One region of the Gilliamella sp. Bif1-4 genome, then DNA from elsewhere that is predicted to be linked to it. Evidence: riboswitches for the same ligand, from Rfam matches in the RefSeq annotation. Region 1 holds a riboswitch; the other holds the start of a gene.
The links. A riboswitch is a leader RNA that binds a small molecule or an ion and turns the genes downstream of it on or off. The one in region 1 is predicted to bind preQ1.
Positions count from the first base shown of each region.

Region 2: another riboswitch for preQ1. It lies ahead of queD (6-carboxytetrahydropterin synthase QueD); the one in region 1 lies ahead of queF (preQ(1) synthase).

Region 1 covers NZ_LZHC01000024.1:228,261-232,415, reverse strand. The annotation lists gene A9G25_RS03895 (7-cyano-7-deazaguanine/7-aminomethyl-7-deazaguanine transporter) at 118-798, opposite strand; gene queC (7-cyano-7-deazaguanine synthase QueC) at 849-1,505, opposite strand; gene queF (preQ(1) synthase) at 1,533-2,006, opposite strand; PreQ1 riboswitch class I at 2,010-2,054, opposite strand; gene A9G25_RS03880 (bpX6 domain-containing protein) at 2,136-4,155, opposite strand, start outside.
Region 2 covers NZ_LZHC01000016.1:22,545-26,699, reverse strand. The annotation lists gene clpB (ATP-dependent chaperone ClpB) at 1-2,011, opposite strand, end outside; PreQ1 riboswitch class I at 2,297-2,342, shown strand; gene queD (6-carboxytetrahydropterin synthase QueD) at 2,346-2,768, shown strand; gene A9G25_RS02205 (7-carboxy-7-deazaguanine synthase QueE) at 2,770-3,384, shown strand; gene pgeF (peptidoglycan editing factor PgeF) at 3,495-4,155, opposite strand, start outside.

The DNA of each region.
Region 1 (4,155 bases):
TCAATAATATACCAAGTTTTATAAGTGATTATTCAATATTAAACATAAAACTCATTTAAAATAATTAATGAGCTTTATGTTTGTTAAGGTAATTAAATAAAAGATTGATTATAATAATTAGCTACTTTTAGGCATTGCGACTAACTTTTTTAGGATAAAATTCAGAATGACACCATAAAGTGGCAAAAAGAATAATCCGCAAATTAGAATTTTAAAACTATAGTCCATTAACGAAATTTCGATCCAATGATTTGCCATAAATTCATCGTTACTTTGATAAAATGCGATAGCAAAAAAGACAATAGTATCAATACCATTACCAAATATTGCTGATGCTGTTGGGGCAACCCACCATGATTTGTTTTTTCTTAAATAGTTAAAAACAGTAATATCCATTAGTTGTCCAACTAAATAAGCGGCAAAACTTGCCAATGCAATTCGAAATACGAAGCTATTAAATTCCGTCAATGCTGATAATCCAACCCAATGGGTTTCAAAAAATAGTACCGAAATCAGGTATGAAAATAACAATGCAGGAATCATTACCACAAAAATGATTTTTCTGGCTAAACTAGCACCATAAATTCGAATAGTCAGATCGGTAGTTAAAAAGATAAACGGAAAAGTGAATGCCCCCCAAGTTGTTTGAAAACCAAAAATTTCGAATGGGATTTGGACTAAATAATTGCTTGAAGCAATAACCAATATGTGAAAAAAAGCCAACCAGTAAAGCGCTTTTTGCTTTTGTTTACGGGTAAAACTTTTTTCTATCGATTCTGAATGAACATTTAAGTACATATTTTTTCCTTTTTAATGGGGTGAGAGAACCCAATGATGAATGAATTAATTTATTTAGCTTGAGCCATATATTCTTGTAAGCCCTTATTGCGCAATAAACAACTTGGACACTTACTACATCCCCCTTCAACACCGTAATAACAGGTATGGGTATGTTTTTGGACATAATCAAGATAACCTAGTTTATCAGCCATTTCCCACGTTTGCGCTTTTGTCAAATACATCAGTGGCGTGATGAGATTAAACGCATAGTCCATGGCTAAATTCATTGATACATTCATTGATTTAATAAAGACATCACGGCAATCTGGATAACCACTAAAATCGGTTTCACAAACTCCAATAATAATGTCAGAAATTCCTTGTTGCTTTGCATGACAGCCAGCCAAAAGTAAAAAAAGCATATTACGCCCATCAACAAAGGTATTGGGGTAATCACCATCTTGAGCGGCTTTAATTTCTTGAGCGTCATCAATCAACGCATTATTTGTAGTTTGTTTGATAACTGAAGTATCAATAAAAGTTTGCTTAATACCAAGATCATCAGCGATCCATTTGGCTTTTTCAAGCTCTATTGCGTGGCGTTGACCATAGCGAAAACTGATTGCCTGAACGTTTTCACGTCCATAATCAGCAATGGCTTGCAGTAAGCAAGTGGTTGAGTCTTGCCCACCAGAAAATATAACTAGTGCTTTACGAGTTTGCATTAACTGTTCCTGTTAGGATAGATTAGATTAGCGATTATCCACTTTTTCTGGATACATGTCGTGATTGGCTAATCGATTAGCCGCAACTTGTTCCCAATGAGTACCTGATTGGCCATAATTGGCATAAGGATCAATCGAAATGCCACCTCGCGGAGTGAATTTTCCCCAGACTTCGATATATTTGGGATCCATTAGTTTAATCAGGTCTTTCATGATGATATTAATGCAATCTTCGTGGTAGTCGCCATGATTACGGAAGCTAAATAGGTAGAGTTTTAATGATTTGCTTTCGACCATTTTAATATTGGGCACATACGAAATATAAATTGTCGCAAAATCAGGTTGCCCTGTGATAGGACAAAGGCTAGTAAATTCTGGGCAATTAAATTTAACAAAATAATCGTTATTCGGGTGTTTATTGTCGAACGTTTCAAGTATTTCAGGACAATAGGTTGTTGGATAGCGAACAGACTGATCGCCTAGTAGTGTAATTTTACTCATTATTTTTCCTTAGTTTTTTAGCGTGGGAGGTTCACGAACCACGTAATAAGGCGCACACCATACTCTTTTTAAATAAAAAAGTCTAGTGCTTGGGCCTTATCCATTTGGGTCAGTGGGCGTGGATTGATGTTAAATTGACAATGATGTTACTTTGTTTTCATTGACGTTAATGTGTAATCCTCGTCCATGTTTATCAAATAGGCAACATTCGTTTATGCCACAAAAAATAGAAAGCTGATCTGAGCTATGCCAATCGATGATCATTTTGAAACTGTTGCTTAGATAATGATAAAAATAAATATCACAAGCTGGATCGTTCAGCCGTTTTATCACTAAAATGGTTAAATAATCAACCGATAATATGCCCATAGTGTCGAACTGTTCTTGCGATACATTTAGCGGAATTTCGTTATATTGATGATAGCGGTAATTTCTTGGTTTAAACTGTATTCGTTGGCTTGCTTTATCATATTTAAACAACAAAACACCTTGATTTTTACTGCTCGCGATTTTACTTAAACCCTGTTCAATATCAACATTATCTCGATATGTTAAGTAATGGTTAGAACGGCTATAATGGAATTCTTCAATTTCGTCATTTGGCGTTAACGTTAAGTACATTTCATCATTTTGATTTCTTGCTATTTGTTCAATTTGGTTTGGTGATAGGTCAACGCGCCATACAACCGATAGTTTGGTGCTGATGTCGATTACTTCAATACAATTATTATTGATGATTGTCCAATTGATACCGTCAAATTCGTCATGACAACGTTGAAATTTAATAATACCTAGATCAACCGTTTTTTTAGTACTTAAATCAACTTTGTGTATACGATAATAATCACCACACTCAGCCAATGCTAACACTTGCATTTTATTATCAGAAATGACCAATTTATCTGCCGCGATCATAAAATGTGCTCGTTGTTTACTTGTGTGATCAACAATAATTATACCTGCTTGACCTAACGCTAATAAATAGCGGTCATCCGTCAATGCTACCATGCTATAAATTGCTCTATGCCCTACTTCAGGACAACGGTAATATTGCGTTATTGTGGATTCGACTAATGAACATGGTTTGACCAATTTCAATGATGCTAATGACGAAATCGGTATATCCACACGGGTTGATTGATCTTGCGTAAATGCAATTAGTCTTGCTATATCAACTGTTGTGAGTGTGTTGGGATAAGTGACAACATCAAGCACAATGGCGTTGATTAATACACCCAACAAGCTTTTTAGGCTTTCAGCATACTTTTGTTGGGCTATTATTTCTTGCGCTATGTCTAGCCTTTTTTGATAGTAATTAGGGGTGTTTTTTATGATTGCTAAGCTGTCTTCTAGCTTATCAAGTGCATCACCTGGTTTTAAAATAAAGCGTTTGACTATCGCTTTTGGATTAAGTGGGTCAACATAGTTAAACCACTGCTCAGCAAGGTGTCGATACTGCGTTAAAGGCCAAATTGCGTCAATTGCAGCAAGCCATTCTGCTTTTTCAGCCAAAGTGTTTGCCCATTCTAGCCTTAATTTATTTGCGACCTGTTGGTTTGTCTTTTCAAGTATTAATATGGCGTTGGCAAAAATATTGTCTCGCCTTGCTATCATAATTGCTTTATCCCAATCATTTGCTAGACAGCAGAGTTTAACAATTTGTTCAGGGTCGGCGTCTCTGGCTATGGCTAACTCCATTGCTTGCTTGTAAAGTTTGCGTTCTTCTAAAAACGCCAGCCCTTCTTGTAAGTTGTTTAATAATTCGACTAGGACATAAACAGCTTGTTCTGTTTTGTTTTCTTTTGCTAGCTTTTCAAAGCTTTGAAGGTAAAGAGATTGTAAATATTGGTGAAATTTTTTGTCCAGATAAATGTTAAATGAATTGCTGTAAACTGATTCACTCAATGATAATTTATTACGCGGTTTTGGAGTGCCAAAAGATTGTGTGGTTGAGTCGTTGTTGGCACCTAGTGGAATGGCATAGCGTAAGGCGTCTTCTAAATTGCCTTTTTCAAACTTTTTTATCATGGTTTCAAGATAATGACTTTGTCGAAAAGCAATTAAACGATCCAATTTTAACACCATTGAAAATAATGATAAGTAATTACGCCAACGACTTGGCTTGCGGTTATGATTATGCCGTCGTTCA
Region 2 (4,155 bases), on a different contig from region 1:
ATGGTCGTCGTCTAACTGCTTCGGTTAAATACCCCCCTTCTTCATACCCAACATAACCTGGAGGCGCACCGATTAAGCGAGCAACGGAGTGTTTTTCCATAAACTCTGACATATCTATACGCACCATAGCTTCTTCGCTATCAAACATAAAGTTAGCCAGTGATTTGCAAAGCTCGGTTTTACCGACACCAGTTGGTCCTAAGAATAGGAATGATCCAATCGGTTTATTTGGATCTGAAAGCCCTGCTCGGCTACGACGAATCGCATTTGCAACCGCTAATACTGCTTCATTTTGACCAATTACACGTTTATGTAAGGCATCTTCCATGTGCAATAGTTTATCTTTTTCGCTCTCAAGCATTCTAGAAACTGGAATACCTGTCGCTTTAGATAATACCTCTGCAATTTCGTTATCGGTCACTTTGTTACGCAATAACTTCATGGTTTTGCCTTCTAACTGCGTTGCTGAAGCAAGTTTCTTTTCAAGCTCTGGAATTTTGCCATATTGTAATTCTGACATTTTATTCAAGTCGCCAGCTCGGCGAGCTTGCTCTATTTCAGTACGTGCCTTTTCTAGTTCTGCTTTGATGTTTTGAGTACCCGAAACAGCTGCCTTTTCTGACTTCCACTCTTCTTCAAGTGAAGCATATTCCTTTTCTTTTTCAGAAAGTTCATCATTTAACATTTCAAGTCGTTTTTTACTCGCATCATCAGATTCTTTTTTAAGCGCTTGTTGTTCAAGTTTAAGTTGAATTATGCGTCTTTCAAGGCGATCTAAAGATTCTGGTTTTGAATCCATTTGCATACGAATACTTGATGCGGCTTCGTCAATTAAATCAATCGCTTTGTCAGGTAACATACGATCAGAAATATAACGATGCGATAAAGTCGCTGCCGCCACAATTGCCGGATCGGTTATTTGCACATGGTGATGCAGTTCATAACGTTCTTTTAATCCGCGTAAAATAGCGATAGTATCTTCAACTGTTGGTTCGGCAACATAGACTTTTTGGAAACGACGCTCTAACGCCGGATCTTTTTCAATATATTGACGGTATTCATCAAGTGTGGTTGCTCCTACGCAGTGTAATTCACCTCGCGCCAATGCCGGTTTTAACATATTACCGGCATCCATTGCACCATCGCTTTTACCTGCGCCGACCATGGTGTGGATTTCGTCAATAAATAGGATAATACGCCCTTCTTCTTTGGCTAAATCTTTAAGCACCGCTTTTAAGCGTTCTTCAAATTCCCCACGGTATTTTGCGCCCGCAATTAATGCGCCCATATCTAATGATAAAACGCGTTTATGTCGCAATCCCTCAGGCACTTCACGGTTAACAATACGTTGCGCAAGCCCCTCAACGATAGCGGTTTTACCCACACCCGGTTCACCAATCAATACTGGGTTATTTTTAGTACGACGTTGTAACACCTGAATAGTTCGACGAATTTCTTCATCACGACCAATAACAGGATCTAACTTGCCTTGCTCTGCACGCTGAGTTAAATCAATGGTGTATTTTTTAAGTGCCCCTCGTTGATCTTCGGCATTAGGATCGTTCACGTTATCACTCCCCCTTACTTGATTAACTGCTTGGCTAAATTTGTCTTTATTAACGCCTGATCTTTTAAGAATATCGCCTAAACTGCCCTTATTTTCTAAAGCGGCTAATATAAAGAGTTCTGATGAGATATAGCTATCACCATTTTTTTGGGATAATTTGTCGCAAAGATTTAATACTCGAACAAAATCTTGCGATGGAATAACATCTCCACCCACACCTTGAACTTGGGGTAATCGGTCAATAGCTTGAGCTAATTCTTGTTGTAAATTAACAATATTTGCGCCCGCTGCGATCAATAAAGGCGTTACACTACTACCTTCTTGATTAAGCATGGCTGATAGGACATGCACAGGCTCTATATACTGATTGTCTTTACCTAATGCCATTGACTGCGCATCAGCTAAAGCTTGTTGAAATTTGTTTGTTAGTTTATCTAACCTCATAGTGTTTATCTCCTGAGCAATAAATGTGGATTAAATGCTAAACACATTCAATCTATTTGCATGTGATCTAAATGAGTGTTGCAACCTAAATTTCAAGAGTAAACTTAAAATATTTTTTACAAAATTTATACAACAAGATTAGCAAGTATGTAAGGCTTAATTGACATAAAAATAAAGCTGTTTGCAATTCAAGCAATTACTTCTAAATTTCATTTCAAGTTACACTGGTAAGATGACAAATTCACTTTTATCCCTTATATTGTTACCTTTATTTTGTTAGGTTCATTAACCGTGGTTCGTAACCCATCCCACGTAAAAAAACTAGGAATACAACATGTTCAAAATAGCCAAAGAATTTCAATTTGATGCTTGTCATATGTTAGATGGGCACAATAAGAAATGTCACAATCTGCACGGTCATACTTACCGTTTATTAGTCGAAGTCAGCGGTGATCTTATTGATAGCGGTTCAAGCCAAGATATGGTCATGGATTATGCCGATTTAAAGCAAATCGTTAAACAGCATGTTGTCGATCGATTCGATCATGCTTATCTTTATCATCAAAATAACCCTAATGAGTGCCGTATTGCGTCGTTATTGCAAGAGATGGATCGCAAAATCTTTGCCTTTCCTTGTAGAACAACGGCCGAGGGGATGAGCCAGTTTATTTTCGATCATCTGTCGCAATATTTGCCTGTCTCGATGATCAAATTATGGGAAACGCCCACCTCTTATTGCGAATATCGTCGGAGTTAATATGGTCTATTTTCGTATTGTTGAAATCTTCGAATCTTTACAGGGCGAGGGTTATAATACAGGCATGCCTGCGGTTTTTATCCGTTTTGCTGGGTGCAATTTGAATTGCACTTGGTGCGACACTAATTTTCGCAAATTTACTCGATTCACGTTAGATGATTTAATGACTAAAGTGAGCGAATATAAAAGCAAAAATATTATTATTACTGGTGGCGAACCGACAATAGTTAAAGCGTTACCTGAATTGCTTTTGTCACTTAAAAAAGCGGGCTATTTTATCGCCATTGAAAGCAACGGACTTGGTAAAGTCGATCCGCTTATTGATTATATTGCGCTAAGCCCTAAATTTTGCTACCAATCACGCTATCAAAAAATAGTACAACCAATAGCAAATGAAGTACGCGTAGTGGCCGAAAATCACTATGATTTTATTCCTTTTTGCCAATATATCGAAACTCATATTCAAGCCAAACGCTATTATCTGTCGCCTTGTGAAAAAGATGGTACGTTTAATATGCTTGAAACGATAGAGCTGTTAGGAAAAATCAACCAAAATCGACTGGATAATAAATGGTTTTTGAGCGTGCAAAGCCATAAATTTGCAGATATTGAATAATATAGTTTATGTGAATAAATACACCTTTTGGTTACTAAAAGTTAATACCAACTAGTATAGTTTAGTTTATAAAATAAATAATTATTAGCCAATTTAATACTTTTTGTAATTTATTCAAACCAGATCATTGATGCCATTCTGCCAGTTTTATTTTCACGTCGATAAGAGAAGAATTTATCTTGTTCAGTATAAGTACAATAATCACCACCAAAAATTTGCGTTACTCCTATTGCTTGTAAGCGTTGTTTGGCAATTAGATATAGGTTGGCTAGGTATTTTTGTTCAGTTGGATTGATCAATTTAAATGCTTTTTGTGCTTTTGGATCGACTTTTTCAAATTGCTGTTTGACTTCAATACCTACCTCAAATTTTTTGACACTAATGGCTGGTCCCATCCAAGCGATGATGTTTGATGGCGAGCTTGAGAATTTTTTGATTGTTTCTTCTAATATACCATTACATAATCCTCGCCAACCGGCATGGGCAGCTGCAACCTCGTCGCCTTTTGTTGTACAAAAAAGTACAGGCAAGCAGTCTGCGGTTAGTACTACGCTAACTTGCTTAGGTTGATTGGTATATGATGCATCAGCTTCAAAAGTTTGATAAGAATCGATGTTACCTGTTGGAGGTTGTAAAGTAATTTGTGATATATCAAGCACTGTTGTGCTGTGAGTTTGCGTTAACCAATATGGTTCACTTGGTATTTGTTCGGTTTGAATAATTCTTCGGCGGTTTTCAGCAATATGTTCTGAATTATCACCAGTTCGATTT